Regions from separate parts of the Bowmanella denitrificans genome, predicted to be linked through region 2. Evidence: predicted binding sites of a transcription regulator. Region 2 holds the regulator's gene; the other holds the start of a gene.
What was found. Region 2 encodes FNR, which switches genes on or off when oxygen is low (the NO sensors DNR and NnrR bind a similar motif). Its sites were predicted from a motif close to TTGATCTAGATCAA; they were not measured.
Positions count from the first base shown of each region.

Region 1: a site for FNR is predicted at 2,060-2,073, ahead of ABD028_RS15785 (universal stress protein). Genes of this name have one in related genera too.

Region 1 covers NZ_BAAAEI010000020.1:77,890-81,307, reverse strand. Annotated here, with positions in the region: gene ABD028_RS15795 (bacterioferritin-associated ferredoxin) at 14-208, opposite strand; gene ABD028_RS15790 (peroxiredoxin) at 473-1,078, shown strand; gene ABD028_RS15785 (universal stress protein) at 1,124-2,002, opposite strand; gene rnt (ribonuclease T) at 2,110-2,748, opposite strand; gene ABD028_RS15775 (flagellar protein MotY) at 2,885-3,418, shown strand, end outside.
Region 2 covers NZ_BAAAEI010000006.1:215,069-218,486, reverse strand. Annotated here, with positions in the region: gene ABD028_RS03960 (DUF4112 domain-containing protein) at 1-297, opposite strand, end outside; gene uspE (universal stress protein UspE) at 409-1,344, opposite strand; gene fnr (fumarate/nitrate reduction transcriptional regulator Fnr) at 1,445-2,170, opposite strand; gene ABD028_RS03945 (sulfite exporter TauE/SafE family protein) at 2,254-2,928, opposite strand; gene ccoS (cbb3-type cytochrome oxidase assembly protein CcoS) at 2,921-3,094, opposite strand; gene ABD028_RS03935 (heavy metal translocating P-type ATPase) at 3,094-3,418, opposite strand, start outside.

The DNA.
Region 1 (3,418 bases), on a different contig from region 2:
ATTCAAACTGTGTTTAGCTGACGTCCTTAAATAAGGACTCATCAACTATAGTGTTATCTATGACCTGTTGGGCCAGTTGTACACATTTCCCGCATTGACTGCCAACACCCAGCTGTTTACGCAGCTCACGCATATTTCCAACGCCTTCCTCGCGGACGGCTTGGGCAATGTGCTTATCGGTAATTCCGTGGCAAAGACAAACGAACAAAGTACAACTCCTATAACACTACAAATGATAATAATTGTTATTAGGTGTTTTGCCAAGAAATTTGTTTGAGATTGATAAGAAATCTCACTTAAATTTAGGTGAAGTCAATGAAGGCCAGTGCAGTAATTCGACATTTAGTGCAGCAATTTTGTTTTTGCTCTTGGTTTGCACTGCATGTGCCCTTATCTTGTGTTCTAGTTTTTCTGAGACTTATTGCGCAGCAAACGCAGTAAGCAAAACATCAACCAATAAATGGAGAAGATGATGAGTGTATTAGTTGGTCGTCCCGCCCCGGATTTCACTGCCGCTGCCGTTCTGGGCAACGGTGAGATTGTTGACAGCTATAACCTGAAAGAGGCCATTAAAGGCAAAAAAGCCGTGTTGTTTTTCTACCCACTTGATTTCACTTTTGTTTGCCCTTCAGAGCTGATTGCTTTTGACAAACGTTACGAAGAATTCCAAAAGCGTGGTGTAGAGGTAATTGGTATCTCTATTGACTCCCAGTTCAGCCACAACGCATGGCGTAATACGCCGGTAAATCAAGGCGGTATCGGGCCTGTGAAGTACACGCTGGTGGCAGACGTAAAACATGAAATCTGCCAGGCCTATGATGTTGAGCATCCTGAAGCTGGCGTGGCGTTCCGTGGCTCTTTCCTGATCGACGAGGAAGGTAATGTACGTCATCAGGTGGTTAATGATCTGCCGCTGGGCCGTAATGTAGACGAAATGCTGCGTATGGTGGATGCTCTGAATTTCCACCAGGAGCATGGTGAAGTATGTCCAGCTGGCTGGCAGCAAGGTAACGAAGGTATGCAGGCAAGCCCCGAAGGTGTGGCCAAGTACCTGGCGGAAAACAGCGACAAGCTGTAAGTCTTTAAGCTAAAACGAAGCCGCGATTATCGCGGCTTTTTTATTTTAAGGCTGAATTGCCATCACATCGGTTTTAAGCAGGGTCAGGATTTGTTCCGCGGTATTACCCAACAGTTTTCCTTTTAGTCCTTTGCGGCCCACGGTGCCTATGGCGACCAGGCCCGCATTGACATCAGCCGCCATACTGGGTAACACCTTGTCTGGTTCACCGGCCTTAATGTGCAGCTGCTTTTCGGAAATAGGGTAGTCACCAGCCATTTCCTGAATCAGCGGCAGATATTGCTGTCTGGCCTGAGTGGCGATTTTCTTGGCGCTTAGCCCCATCAGATCTTTCAGCATGGGGGACATGGGCAGGCAATAAGCCACATGTAATTCGCCGCCAAAATGACGTACCCACTCAATACCTGTGGCCAGTAATTGCCTGTTCAAAGCTTGCTTGCTTTGTAGCTTACTACCAAGATCCAATGTAACCAGCACATTGTGCTGCTTTTTCCATTTTTTCTCAGCTACTAGTAAAACCGGCGCACTGCTGGTTCTGAGCAAATGCCAGTCTGTTGGCGTGTAAAACAAGTTCTCAGTGCGATGTCCGGTTTTAATAATCAGGTCATGGCGATGACGCCGACCGTAAGCTTCCACCCACTGGGCAATGTTTTTCTCCCAGATCACCTGAGTCTGTACACTGGCATCGTTCAGTCCGGTATCTTTGAGTTGGCGTTCCAGCCATTGCTGACGCTGCTCAATCAGGCTTTGCTGAACTTCCTGTTGTTGCGCATTGCTAAGGTTGTCGGGTAGATGTTTAAGTTGTTCATGCACAAAGCTCAACACCGTTACCTGAGCATCTAATGCCTCTGCAACTAATTTGGCTTTCGCCAGGGCCTTGGGCTTGTTTCCCGGGAGATCTGCAATGACTAGTATCTGTTTCATCCACGCCTTCCTTTTCAGCTAAGTAGCATAAATCTAGCACGAGAATTAACCAATGCTTTGATTTATATCAGAAAGGCTATGCCAAATACATCAGGTATTTAATTCTGTCAGTTCTCTACCGTCGTTAGCGGCCAGCCACCCAGTTGTTGCCACTTGTTGACGATAATACAGAATAGATCTGCGGTTTTCTCTGCGTCATACAAAGCGCTATGTGCCTCGGCCTGATCAAAGCTCAGTCCCGCCGTGCGGCAGGCCTTAACCAATACGGTTTGACCGAAAGCCAGGGCTGACAGGCTGGTGGTATCAAAGGACACGAAAGGGTGGAATGGGGTGCGCTTTATACTGGAGCGCTCAACGGCGGCATTAACAAAGCCCTGATCAAAGGCCGCATTGTGGGCAACAATAACACTGCGCTGGCAATCCGCATCTTTCTGCTTTTTACGGATTTGTTTGCACAGTTCCTTCATCACTTCCGTTTCCGGCAGGGCGCCACGCAAGGCACAATGTGGGTCGATGCCATTAAAATCCAGTGCAGCCTGTTCCAGGTTCGCACCTGCAAATGGCTGGACATGAAAATGAAAGGTTTCGTCTCTGACAAGCTGACCTGTTTGGTTTAACTTTAAGGTAACTGCAGCAATTTCCAGCAAAGCGTCGGTGCGTGGATTAAAACCGGCGGTTTCCACATCTATTACTACGGGAAAATATCCCCTGAATCTTTGCTTGAGTTGTTGCGTATCTGCTGTCATCTTTTACTCTATCGGTCTTGAACTAAATGGTCGTGCTGGTCTGGGCCGCGATTATGACAAGTCTGGCCGAGGCTATCCAGTGTAATGGAATTGATGTGACTGCCGATATCTTGGTAAGGAATTGGACAGAGATGTTATGAACAGACTCCTTTATGCTTTGCTCGGTATGCTGATAACGCCCGCTCAGGCCGGCTTGCGTCATTATGCAGCGCCCGTTGAAACCTCCAGTTGGCAGTTAAGCAGCCAAACCCGACTGCAATGTACTCTGAAACATCAGGTACCCGGCTATGGCGATGCGTTGTTTACCAGTCTGGCCAGTAAGCAACTCAATATGGAGTTTGAGCTGGATATGCTGCAGTTGCCCAAAACTTATGGTGTGGCTTCGGTTTACTCGGTGCCACCGAGCTGGATGCCTGGGGCCATGCAACGGCAAATTGCCGACATGCCCATTCGTAAACAATATAATGGCGATCTACCGGAACAAGCGGCCTGGACCATTCTGTCTGAGTTGGAAAAAGGGTTCTGGCCGACCATCTATTATCGTGATTGGTACAATGAAGCCGACAGAGTGGCTGTGGGGCTAAATGCCAGCAACTTTATTGACCAATACCGGCAGTTTTCCCAATGTGTGGCTAATTTGCTGCCCTACAGCTTCGAGGATATTGCCTAC
Region 2 (3,418 bases):
ATTGGCTCGGAAAAACACATCCAGCACGTCCCCAATGATAGGTACCAGACCGACAAAAAAGTCTAACAATAAGTTCACCAGTATGCGCAGCTGCAAACGCAGCGGGGCACCCAGTGCGCGTGCAACGATTAACAGTCTCATTGAAATCAGCACGCTGATAACGTCACCCAGACCTGGGATCAGTCCTATAATAAAGTCCCAGCCGAATCTGATACCAAATAAGCTGAATGCACTGTCACTCCAATTGGCCCAGGATCTGGCACTTTTAAGTAAACGCTGGTGATTTTGCGACGCCATTCTAATTTCAACCTATCTTGAGTAGCGGGCTGTAAATTGACGCTGCCAAGCAGCAGGAATCGGATACCCCATTGCTGTGCATACAACAATGGGGCCGTAGGGAAGATTAACTTACTTTTGTTGCAATGGGCTGACAAAGCCGTCAGGTTTAACCGTCAGAACATCGCAATCGAGCATATCGATAACATGTTCAGCGGTATTGCCAATCAATGCTGCAGAAATACCATGTCGTCCTACGGTACCAATAACCACCAGTTCAGCATCCAGTTTTTCTGCCACAGTGGGGATCACATCTTCAGGTAAGCCCTCGCGCACATAACAATGGGTCATATCAATACCATGCGTACTGGCAAAGGTTTTCATCGCATCGATATGGTGGTTTTTCACCGATTGATTAAAACTGGCAGGGTCAAATTCAGGAATTTCGATGGCAATATTTACCGGCGTGCCAGGATAAGAATTCACCAGGTTAACCTGACCGTTGAGGGTGCGGGCAAAATCTAACGCCGTGTGAGTAACCTTCTGATTCAACGAAGCATGTTCTGTGTCTACTGAACCAACATTGACCGCAGCCAGTATCTGTCCCTGTTCAGGCCAGTCATGTTCTTTCACCAGCAATACAGGAACGGGGGCTTTACGCATTAAATGCCAGTCGGTAGGGGTAAAGATCACTGACTTTAACCCGCTGTGTTCATGGGTACCTTTAATGATCAGATCATACTGCTGTTCAATGGTTTCATAAATAATGCTTTCAAATGGCCGATTGTGCCATACCACTTTTGCATCAACAGCCAATGATGGGTCGTCTATCTGCTCCGACAGCAATTCGGTCAACCATTCCGTTCTGTCGTCCACCACGGCCTGACGCATAGTTTCGCGTTCGTCCACCGACAGCATAGTGGTCATTTCGTAGGAGAAATCATAAATGGACAGAAAAGCAGTAATGCTTGCGCCGGTTTTACCCGCTATCAGTACCGCTCTTTTTAAAGCTTTCTGTTGTTCAGTGGTAGGGTCAATGACGACCAGCAATTTTTTATAATTAATCATCCATCTCCTCCGGCAGATCCAATGTGTTTAGTCTATGTACAAACTACATTTCTATCCAATCAGTATGATTGCGTTAGATCAAGTCCGAAGGGGAAAGTTTTTAACTAGTCGTCGCGGAACTGTCCTGCACTTCCTTAAGCTGAGCAGGTTGTACCAGGGTAATAAATTTGCCATCTACTTTTATCAGGCCCTGCTTTTGAAACTTGGTTAGCAGGCGGCTGATGGTTTCTACGGTTAAACCCAGGTAATTTCCAATTTCCGCACGGGTCATACTGAGACGGAACTGGCTGCCGGAAAAGCCGCGTTGATGGTAACGGTCACCCAGATGCGCCAAAAAATGCGCCAGTCGTTGGTTAGCGGTGCGTTTGTTAAGCAACATAAACATATCTTGATCTGCAAGGATTTCATTGCTCATCAAGCGCATTATCTGTTGTCTCAGCCTCGGTAAATCGCCAGACAAGGCTTCCATGGTTTGGAAGGGGATTTCACATACCATCGAGGTTTCCAGCGCCTGCGCGAAGCTTTTATGTTGTTGGTTGTGAATAGCATCAAACCCAATGATATCCCCTGGTAAATGGAAAGCGGTAATTTGCTCTTCTCCGTCAGAGGCCAATACGAAACTCTTAAAAGAGCCGGAGCGCACCGCGAACAAGCTGTTTAACTTATCCCCGGACTGGAACAATCGTTCATTTTTCTGAAATGGCCGCTTACGCTGAATAATATTGTCGAGTTTATCCAGTTCCTTCTCATTCAGAGTAAAAGGCAAACACAACTGACTGATGCTGCAATTCTGACAACTGATGGTACATTCGCGGTGTTGATTCATTGTGGCTATAGATAAATGGCCAGACAGATGGCTAGCTTAGCATTTTTTGGCATAGGTGTAAGCGAAATCAACTAACTTCAGGGTCAGGCTTCAACTGCCATCACATAGGGCGATAAAAGCAGCCACAGGGCACTGATCGCTAACAACACCGCAATAATCTGTTTGCTACGCGGATGTGCCAGTAAAGGCCGTAATTGTTGACTAAAACGCCCCAGGGTCAACAGGGCTGGCAGAGTTCCAAGCCCGAACATCAGCATCAACAGTGCGCCCTGATGGACGCTGCCGGCTGCCAGGCTCCAGGTTAAACTGGAATACACTAAACCACAGGGCAACCACCCCCAGATCAATCCATAAGGCAGCGCCCATGCCGGACTTTTAAACGGAATAAAGCGTTTAGACAGCGGTGCAACCGGTCGCCACAACTTAGCTCCCTGTTTTTCTAACCAAGACAAGCCGCGCCACCAATTGCCGATATACAGCGCCAGGGCCAGCAGAAACAAGCCACTGAGCAAATTCAAAATAGCCATGCCGCCCGCAATCTGATGGCTGAAAAGCTGACCAAGCCCCCCGGTTATCGCCCCAGCCAGGCTGTAACTGGCAAGTCTACCGCTATGGTAGGCCAGCTCAAAAGGCAAAGGGGAACGATCTTTGGGAATAGAAAAACTCAGTGCACCGACAATGCCACCACACATCGCAACGCAATGCACACTGCCTGCCAGACCAATAAGAAGTGCAGAAAGCAGCGTCAGATCAGTCACGCTGGTTTTTATCCCCGCCCGAGGGTTTGTCATCATCGAACAGAATGTTGTGGCCCTGACGTTCCAGGTCGTCAAACTGTCCGGACTTTACTGCCCAGAAAAAAATCACGATGGCGATAGTGACAATCACAATCGCAAGGGGAATAAGGATATATAAAATGCCCATTAGGAATCGGCCTTAAGTAGTCGAACAGAATTGGCTACCACAATAATAGAGCTTAGCGACATACCAACTACCCCCAACCAAGGGGTTAAATAACCGCAAACGGCCAGTGGCAGCACCAACAGGTTATAACCCAATGCCCAGGCCATGTTCTGCTTTATCTTGGCCCTGCTGCGTTTAGCCATATTGAATAACACCGGTAACAGGGTCAAAGAAGGCTTAATTAAAATAACATCAGCGGCATTTTTAGCTAACTCGGTCGCACCACCAACGGCTACTGAAACCTGTGCAGCGGCCAGCACTGGGGCGTCATTAATGCCATCCCCC